One region of the Pleomorphomonas sp. PLEO genome, then DNA from elsewhere that is predicted to be linked to it. Evidence: predicted binding sites of a transcription regulator. Region 1 holds the regulator's gene; the other holds the start of a gene.
The links. Region 1 encodes LexA, which represses DNA repair genes until DNA is damaged. Its sites were predicted from a motif close to TGTTCNNNNTGTGTTCNG; they were not measured.

Region 2: AB6N07_RS04250 (helicase-related protein) is a predicted target of LexA. The motif match lies at 2,036-2,053, and genes of this name have one in related genera.

The regions. Positions count from the first base shown of each region.
Region 1 covers NZ_CP166625.1:3,211,041-3,215,777, forward strand. Annotated here, with positions in the region: gene AB6N07_RS14845 (anion permease) at 1-62, opposite strand, end outside; gene AB6N07_RS14850 (DUF47 domain-containing protein) at 62-703, opposite strand; gene queA (tRNA preQ1(34) S-adenosylmethionine ribosyltransferase-isomerase QueA) at 1,014-2,102, shown strand; gene lexA (transcriptional repressor LexA) at 2,211-2,924, opposite strand; gene AB6N07_RS14865 (response regulator transcription factor) at 3,208-3,864, shown strand; gene AB6N07_RS14870 (sensor histidine kinase) at 3,869-4,737, shown strand, end outside.
Region 2 covers NZ_CP166625.1:958,743-963,479, forward strand. Annotated here, with positions in the region: gene rpmB (50S ribosomal protein L28) at 1-259, opposite strand, end outside; gene AB6N07_RS04245 (DUF3108 domain-containing protein) at 686-1,543, shown strand; gene AB6N07_RS04250 (helicase-related protein) at 2,157-4,737, shown strand, end outside.

The DNA of each region.
Region 1 (4,737 bases):
AAGTCGAACAGCAGGGCGATGCCGACCAGACCAAAAAGTAGCGGAAGGGCTAGCGTCTCCATCAGACGTTCTCGATCACGATGCCGCTGATTTCCTTGGCAACATCTTCGAAGCGATCAAGTACCTTTTCTAGCTCGCCATAGATCTGGCTACCAATGATGTAACTCATGGCGTTGCCAGTGCCATGGCGACGGTAGAGATCCTTGAGGCCGTTGTCGTGCAGGAAGTCCGAATGGCCCTCGACGCGACTGACCTCCTCCGACAGCGCCGTCAAGCGGGGTGCGTTGGAGCCGACGTTCTTGAGCAACGGTATCGCCTCGGCAACCAATTTCGCCGCCTGGATGATGTCGAGACCCATGTCGCGCATGCCGGGATCGAAGACACGCTGCTCGAACAACAGGATGGTCTTTACCACCCGGTGCATGGTGTCGATGGTGTCGTCCATCGACTGGATCAGGTCCTTGATGTCGTTGCGGTCGAAGGGCGTGATGAAGCTCCGCCGGACGGCAAGCAGAACCTCGCGGGTGATGCCATCGGCCTTGTCCTCGAGCGCTACAATCTCGGCGATGCGTGCGTCGCGGTCGTCTCCGGACAGGAGGGCATTCAGCGAGTGCGAGGCGGTGACGACGGTCTGTGAATGCTGGGCGAACAGATCGAAGAACTGTTCTTCGTGCGGCAGCAGCTTGCGGAACCACTCGAGCATGGTTGGTCCTTGTTTTTTGGACTTTTCGGCTCGCGGTTTATCCGATGAACCCTGTCGGCGCTAGTCGCAGTTCCTGGGAGGTCGGCCTTTTTAGCCGGTTATCCTTGCGGTTCTGCGTCGCGGAATAGACGGCTCAGCATTTTTGCCGATCAACCGGACCGGAGCGTTCTTCGTAGCGGGTCGGATGATCCGTCCGGCGTCGGCGATTTGAGGCCCTCGGTACCAAGGCATTCCCTTCTATGGACATGTTGAGGCGCCGCCGCTGGCGTTGGCCGTTGCCTTTCACGCTCGGTCATGTCTATGCAGAAGAATGCAAGTTTCAGTCTTCGATTTCGAATTGCCACCCGAGCGTATCGCCCTGCGTCCCGCCGTTCCGCGCGACGCGTCCCGCCTGTTGGTGGTGAAGCCCGGCCAAGCCTTGGAGGACAGACACGCCAGCGATCTCGCCGACCTTCTGTCACCGGGAGACGCGCTGGTGTTCAACGACACCAAGGTGATCCCCGCCCAGCTTGAAGGGCGGCGAGATCGCCATGGCGCCGAGCCAGTTCGCTTCTCGGCAACGCTGCATATGCGCGAGGCCCCGGATCGTTGGCGTGCCTTCGTCAAGGGAGCTCGCAAGCTGCGCGCCGGCGACCGCGTGGTGTTTTCCGGCATTGATCCGGCAGCCGATCCCCTTGGCGCTGTCGTGGCGGAGAAAGGCGAGGATGGCGAGATCACGCTGACCTTCGATCGTGCCGGGCCGGACCTCGATGTAGCGCTCATGACGGTCGGTCACATTCCGCTGCCGCCGTATATCGCCGCGCGTCGGGCAGAGGATGAGCACGACCGAGCCGACTACCAGACTGTCTACGCCCGGGAAAATGGCGCGGTCGCCGCGCCGACCGCCGGGCTTCATTTCACGCCGGAGCTCTTCGATCGCCTTGATGGGCGCGGTATCGGCCGGCATTTCGTGACGCTGCATGTCGGCGCCGGTACCTTTCTGCCAATGAAGGTGGACGATACCGAAGACCACAAGATGCATTCCGAGATTGGTCATGTCTCGTCAGAAACCGCCGAGGCGCTAAATGCAGTACGGGCACGCGGGGGCAGGGTGGTCGCCGTCGGCACGACGTCGTTGCGTCTCTTGGAAAGCGCTGCCGGCGAAGATGGCCTCGTTCGACCGTTCGCGGGGGCGACCGACATCTTCATAACGCCCGGCTACCGCTTTCGCGCCGTCGACCTGTTGATGACCAATTTTCATCTGCCCAAGTCGACGCTGTTCATGCTGGTATCGGCCTTCTCCGGTCTCGATACCATGCATGCCGCCTACGCACATGCGATCGCCAGCGGCTACCGCTTCTACTCCTATGGCGATACGTCGCTGCTTTTCCCGTCGGCGAAAAGTCGATTGGCGCAATAGGTCTAACGGTCCTACGGCGCCCAGGTACGCGCCCTCCGCGGGGATGAAAGACAAGCACAGCTTCCCGGGAACCGTCAGCCCGCGTTTCAAGCCGCTTTGAAAAGTGGATTAATAGCGGCGCATCAGCGCCACGAGGCGGCCCTGGATGCGGACCCGGTCAGGGCCGAAGATGCGCGTCTCATAGGCCGGATTGGCGGCCTCAAGGGCGACCGACGCGCCCTTGCGCCGCAGACGCTTCAGCGTCGCTTCCTCATCATCCACCAGCGCCACGATAATATCGCCGGAATCGGCGGTGTCGGACTTCTTGATGACGACGGTGTCGCCATCAAGAATGCCGGCTTCAATCATCGAGTCGCCGCGCACTTCGAGGGCGTAATGCTCTCCACCGGCAATGAGGTCGATCGGCACGTGCAAGATGTGTGACTGGGTCTGGATGGCGGCGATCGGCACACCGGCGGCAATCCGCCCCATGACCGGAACCGGCACGGTGTCGCGGCTATCCAGCGACGGCGCGGCGGCACTTGCCGACGAAGGCTTGCGACCACCGTCGCCTTCGATGACCGCCGGCGCGAAGCCCTTGCGAGCCCGGCCGATGCCCGGCTGCATGGTTTCCGGCAGCTTGATCACTTCCAGTGCGCGTGCCCGATTGGGCAGGCGGCGAATGAAGCCGCGCTCTTCCAGCGCGGTAATCAGACGATGAATGCCGGACTTGGACTTGAGATCCAGCGCATCCTTCATTTCGTCGAAGGACGGCGGCACGCCCGATTCCTTGAGACGCTCATGAATGAACATCAGGAGTTCGAGCTGTTTGCGCGTGAGCATCGTCTGGTCCCCGCTGGTCGGCCGGCGTCGGTTGCGCCGTAGCGCGATTCGGTACAAATCACGAACAGAGTTAACATGTTCCGTGTGTGTTCCGCAATGGGGATTGCCTCCGTAAGGGGGGCTGCGACCGAAAACGCCCCATCCGCCAGTAAGCCCGCTGGACGATCCGGCTGTGGCCGCATAACCTTATCGCGAAAGCCTCCAGCAGGTCAGAGTGGGCAGTGCCATCCAGAGTTGGCAAATGCAATACTGCTCCGACAGCCGTGTGGTGAGAGGTGACAAGCTGCGTATTCTTCTTGTCGAAGACGACCATATTCTCGGCCCGTCGCTTAAGCGCGCGCTCGAAAAGCATGCGTATGGCGTCGACTGGTTCAGCGATGGGGAATCCGGCTTGGCGGCGTGCGAGGACAACGAATATGCCATGGCTGTTCTCGATGTGAACCTCCCGAAGATGAGCGGTTTCGACATCGTGCGCGCCTTGCGCGCCAAGGCCAATCAAACGCCGGTTCTGTTCCTGACCGCGCTCGACAGCGTCAAGCACCGCGTCGAGGGGCTCGACGGTGGCGCGGACGATTATCTCGTCAAGCCGTTTGACCTCGATGAACTCCTGGCCCGCATTCGCGCGCTTACCCGGCGGAGGGAGGGGCGGGCTGTGACACTCCTTGTCTCGGGCGATGTTGAACTTGATCCGGCGGCGCTTGTCGCTCGCCGTGGCGGGGAGACGCTGCATTTGCCGGCCAAGGAGTTCCATCTTCTGCGCCTCCTGATGGAGCGCGCTGGCCGTTACGTCACCAAAACCGACATCGAGTATGCTCTCTACGACGCGGAATCGACAACCGAGAGCAACACGATCGAGGTTACTGTCTATAATCTCCGGCGCAAGCTCGGTTCGTCGTTTATCAAGTCGATCCGGGGCGTTGGCTATATGGTTGAGCGGTGATGTCGTGACGCTCAGCCAGCGCCTGTTCTGGCGCATCCTCCCCACACTGATGGCCACCATCCTGATCGTCGGCGCTCTGGCGTATCGCAGCGCCACGCGTGAAATCGAAAACATCTACGACGCCGAGCTTATCAACGACGCCAATACGCTTTGGATCCTTCTCAAGGGGCACCTTGAGAAGAATGACTTTTCAGTGCCGGCGGAAGTGCCCGACATTGATTTTTCCATGGGTAACCAATTGGCACTCAACCAGGACGCGGACGATTACGCTGATGCGCACGCCTTCCGTTCCTGGAAAGCCGACGCGCTCGCCATGGTCAGCAGCAACGCTTTCCCGGCAAGTGTCCCGAAGTTCGGCGCGGGTTTTGCGGACTACACATTCGCCCGCGAAAAGTGGCGTGTTTATTCTCTGCCGATTGCGCAGACCGGGATCGTCGTCGAGGTTGCCGAAAAGATCGCACTGAGAAAAGGCCTCGTCGGCAATATCCTTCTGGACATAGCCCTGCCGCTTCTGGTGCTGGTGCCGGCGATCGCGTTTTTGACCTGGCTGGTGATCAATAACGGGCTCAGCCATATTCGAGGGCTGGTGAGACAAATTCGTTCGCGAACGCCTGACGATCTGTCGACGTTGGCCATAAACAACATGCCGAGCGATCTCCTACCGCTTGTCCGGTCTCTCAACCAATTCATGCAAAAGCTCGATACCTCGCTGACCTTGGAACGGCGTTTCGCCGACCTCGCCGCTCACCAGTTGCGGACGCCACAGGCCGGCATCAAGCTTCTGTTGCAAATGCTCGAGAAGGCGACGGACGAGGACGAGCGGCAGCAATTGATGAAAGATCTCGTGGCCAGCAACGAGCGGGCCATGCATCT
Region 2 (4,737 bases), 2.3 Mb from region 1:
GCTTCTTGATCAGCCGAGCGCGCGTCGACAGTTCGTCGTCGCTCGCCTTGGCAAGAAAGGCATCAAGGCCGCCGCGATGCTCGACCGAACGCAGGGCGTTGGCGGAGATGCGCAGGCGCACCGACTGACCGAGCGTGTCGGACAGGAGCGTCACAGCCAGGAGATTCGGCAGAAAGCGCCGCTTGGTCCTGTTGTTGGCGTGGCTGACGTTATTACCCGTCAGAACGGCCTTGCCGGTAAGTTCGCAGCGCCGGGCCATCGGGATACCCTCTTTTTCTGTTAGCGCGGGATCGAGGCCTTGCGGCCGCTCCTCGCGATGAAATAAGCCAAGGCGCCGCTTGCGTCATGCCGACGGCGCCGTTCAAGTCGCGTTCCTATAGTCGGTCGGCATCGGCCCCGTCAACCCCGGAAGCGAGCGGAAGCCGGCAAAAATGCCGTTTGGCCGGATGGAAGCGTCGTCAGCGCCGCCTATAGATTTCTCGCCACAGGAACATCGAGGCTTTCGCCGCGTTAACCATCCAGTTACCATGACAGCCGATCATCCGAAAGACGGTGGTCGGCCGACCGGTCGGCAGTCTCTCGCTGGCGGTGGCGTCGCCCGTCGGATGATCTTCAAGGCGTTGTTTCGGTCGCAGATGGCGGCCGAGGGTGAGACGGTTCGCCGTCTGCAAACGGAGGTTCCGTGGTGGCTCGTGTCGAAACTTTGCCGCGTCGTGCGAAAGGCGCCATGGCCGCGGCGGTCTTTGTCGCCACGCTGTCCGCCGTGCCGCCATCCGGGGCGGCGGTGGCGCGTGAGGGCGAGGTACAAGCTCTCTACGCCGCATCCTTCATGGGGATCGGCATTGCCAAGGGATCGCTGTCGATCAAGGTGGACCGAGGTGCCTACGCGGCCAAGCTGCACATTTCGACCGCCGGTCTCGCCCGCATCGTCAGTTCCGAAGAGAGCTTTGTCGACGCCAAGGGCTACGTGGGCCGTTCGCTGGTGCCATCCACTTATGACCTGATGAGCCGTGGCGACACGGTGACGCAGGTATCGATGGCGCTGGGCGGAGGCAATGTCCGTAGTCTCAAGGCCATACCCGAACTCGTCGAATACGATGACCGTGTGCCGGTGACGGCGGCGGCCAAGCGCCGCGTGGTCGACCCGCTGTCGGCGGCAATCCTGCCGATGATGCGTGATGACAAGGCCGATGGCAAAGACGTCTGCGATCGTACGCTGCCGGTGTTCGATGGCTGGACGCGCTATGATATCCAGCTCAGCTACACCAGTACCGATCCCGTCGATATTCCCGGATACAAGGGGGACGCGGTGCACTGCTCGGCGCGCTGGGTGCCGGTGGCCGGCCACCGCGAGGGCACCAAGTCCACCGAATATATGCGTGACAACCAGAACCTTGATGTTTGGTTCGTGCCGATGGCCGAGGGACGGGTCATGGTGCCGAGCAAGATCTCGGTCCAGACAATGCGCGGACTGCTCCTAGTGGTCGCAACCCAGTTCGGCGAGAACGCCAAGCTGGGCAAGGTGGAGCAGGCCTCCAACTGAGTGTGGCCATCACGATATCGATCGAAAGAGGCGCTCTTCAGGGCGCCTTTTTTATTACCACCACATCCGAGTTTCCTGGTCGTTTTGTGCCAATTCGGGACATAGTTGTTAATTCTTCAGTGACCGACGCAGGCGATAAGTACGCCGCTCGGGCGACATCTTGTGCGCTGAGGCGCGGGTGATGGCAGATATGGGTGGGGCGAAACAAGAACATTGCCGTGTCGGCGATTCGGCCCGTGTTCGTTCCCGCTCTGTTGAAAGTGTTAACGCCGCCAGTCCTCTACTTTTGCGTCTCAGTATAATTGGTTAACCATGATTCTGGTTTAGAGTCTTGCTGTCGATCTGCTCTTGACATCGATTCTAGTGGCGAATCGAACGACTCTCTCTGTGGAGTCTTCGGATTCAAGATAGCGAGGCGAAGACTCTGTCTGCATCCATATCTTGTAGGGAACGAATGCAGAATCTCTTTGAAATTGCGATTCGCCCCGCATCTGTTCTCGTTTGATTCCTTTTGGCGGCTGTCGCCATGCTTCTGCCGGTTTTCTCTGGCCTCTCAGGCGGGCTTTTTCGTATAGGAAGGTCACGGCGTCATCGCTCAACCGAACGGGACCTCATGAACATTGTCCGAGCGGCCCCTCTGTCTTCGATCGCCCGTGCCCGGGCGGTAACGGCGGTTCTGGGGCCGACCAACACCGGCAAGACTCATCTCGCCATTGAAAAGATGCTGAGCCACGGCTCCGGCGCCATTGGCCTGCCGCTGCGCCTGCTGGCGCGCGAGGTCTATGGCCGGATCGTCGCCCGCGTCGGCGCGAGCGCGGTGGCATTGGTGACCGGCGAGGAGAAGATCGTGCCGCGCGACGCCCGCTACTGGGTGGCGACGGTGGAGGCAATGCCTCGCGACCTGGACGTGGCTTTCGTCGCTATCGATGAGGTGCAACTCGCCGGTGACATAGAGCGGGGGCACGTGTTCACCGACCGGCTGCTGAACGTGCGTGGGCGGCAGGAAACCATGCTGCTCGGCTCCGCGACGGCGCGGCCGCTGATCGAGCGCCTGTTGCCGGGCGTTGCCGTTACCTCGCGACCGCGTCTCAGCCATCTCGCCTACACCGGGGCCAAGAAGATCACCCGCTTGCCGCCACGTTCGGCCATCGTCGCCTTTTCCGCCGACGAGGTTTATGCCGTCGCCGAGCTAATCCGTCGCCAGCGCGGCGGCGCGGCCGTGGTGATGGGCGCGCTTTCCCCCCGTACCCGCAACGCGCAGGTGGCTCTCTTTCAGAATGGCGAGGTCGACTTTCTGGTGGCGACCGACGCCGTCGGCATGGGGCTCAACCTCGATGTCGATCATGTCGCCTTCGCTCAGGCGCGCAAGTTCGACGGCTATCAGTATCGCGGCCTGACGTCCGCCGAACTCGGTCAGATCGCCGGTCGGGCCGGTCGCTATCTCAACGATGGTACCTTTGGCGTCACAGGCCGGGTCATGCCGTTCGACGACGACACCGTCACGGCCATCGAGGGGCATGACTTCGAACCGGTGGGCATCTTTCAGTGGCGTAACGGCGACCTCGATTTTTCGTCGGTCGACGCGCTCCGGGCCTCACTCGAGAAGCTGCCTGGGGTAGAGGGATTGACCCGGGCGCTGCCATCCGATGATCAGCGAGCGCTCGACTTCGCTCTTCGGGCAGAGGATGTGGCGGCGGCGGCGTATGGTCGCGAACGGGTGGCGCTTCTTTGGGACGTGTGCCAACTTCCCGACTTCCGCAAGATATCACCGGCGCAGCACGGTGATCTCATCGTCGCACTCTATCGATTCCTCATTGCAAAAGGCGTGATTCCAGACGATTGGTTTGCACGGCAGGTCGGGTTGTCTGACAGGACGGATGGCGATATCGATACGTTGTCGCGGCGTCTGGCGGACATCAGGACCTGGACCTTTGTCGCCAATCGGCCGGACTGGCTGTTTGCGCCCGGCCATTGGCGGGAGAAGACGCGCGCCATCGAGGATCGGCTGTCGGATGCGTTGCATGAACGGTTGACCCAGCGTTTCGTGGATCGCCGGACATCGGTATTGTTGAAGAGATTGAGAGAGAACACCATGCTCGAAGCTGAAATCACCGGTACCGGCGGCGTGCTCGTCGAAGGGCAGGCGGTCGGTGAGCTGCACGGCTTCCGCTTCGTGCCCGATCCGGGTGTTGGCGGCGATGGCTCCGAAGCCAAAGCGCTGAAAGCGGCCGCCCAACAGGCGCTGTCCGGAGAGTTCGACAAGCGCGCGGAGAAAATCTCCAAAGCGCCGAACGAGGAAATCGTGCTGTCCACCGATGGCAGCCTGCGCTGGCTCGGCGAGCCTGTGGGGCGATTGGTGGCCGGTGACGATACGCTGACGCCGCGCGTGATGCTGCTCGCCGACGAGCAGCTTGCCGGTGCCGCCCGTGAGAAAGCCCAGGATAGGCTCGACCTCTGGGTCGGCGCCCACATTCAGACGCTCCTGAAGCCGCTGTTCGATCTGCGCACCGCCGCCGATCTCGAAGGTATCGCGCGTGGCGTTTCCTTCCGCATGGTCGAAGCGCTCGGCACCGTCGAGCGGCATGACATAGCCGACGACGTCAAGGCGCTCGATCAGACGCAGCGCGCCGTCATGCGCAAGTATGGCGTCCGCTTCGGTGCCTACCACATTTATGTGCCGGCGCTCCTGAAGCCGGCGCCGGCCGCCCTGGTGGCCCAGCTCTGGGCGTTGAAGCACGGCTCGCTGGACATGGCGGGCCTTGCCGAGCTGCCGCAGCTCTCTGCCTCCGGCCGCACCTCGATCAAGGTCGATCCGGCCTTCGACAAGACGCTTTATCGTCTCGTCGGCTTCCGCGTCGCCGGCGAGCGGGCCGTCCGTCTCGACATCCTGGAGCGTCTTGCCGATATCATCCGGCCGTTGATCGCCTTCAAGTCGGTGGACGGCGCCACGCCTCCCGAAGGCGCGCTGCCGCAGGGCGGCAGCTTCACGGTGACGGTGGCGATGACCTCGCTGCTCGGCTGTTCGGGCGAAGACTTTGCCTCCATCCTGCGCGGTCTGGGCTATCGTTCCGAGAAGCGGACAATCAAGGTGCCTGTCAAGCCTCAGAAGGCCGAAGCATCGGCTGACGGCGTGACGTCCGAGACGGTGCCGGCAGTTGCTGATGTGGCGGAGGTTTCGACCGAAGCCTCGACCG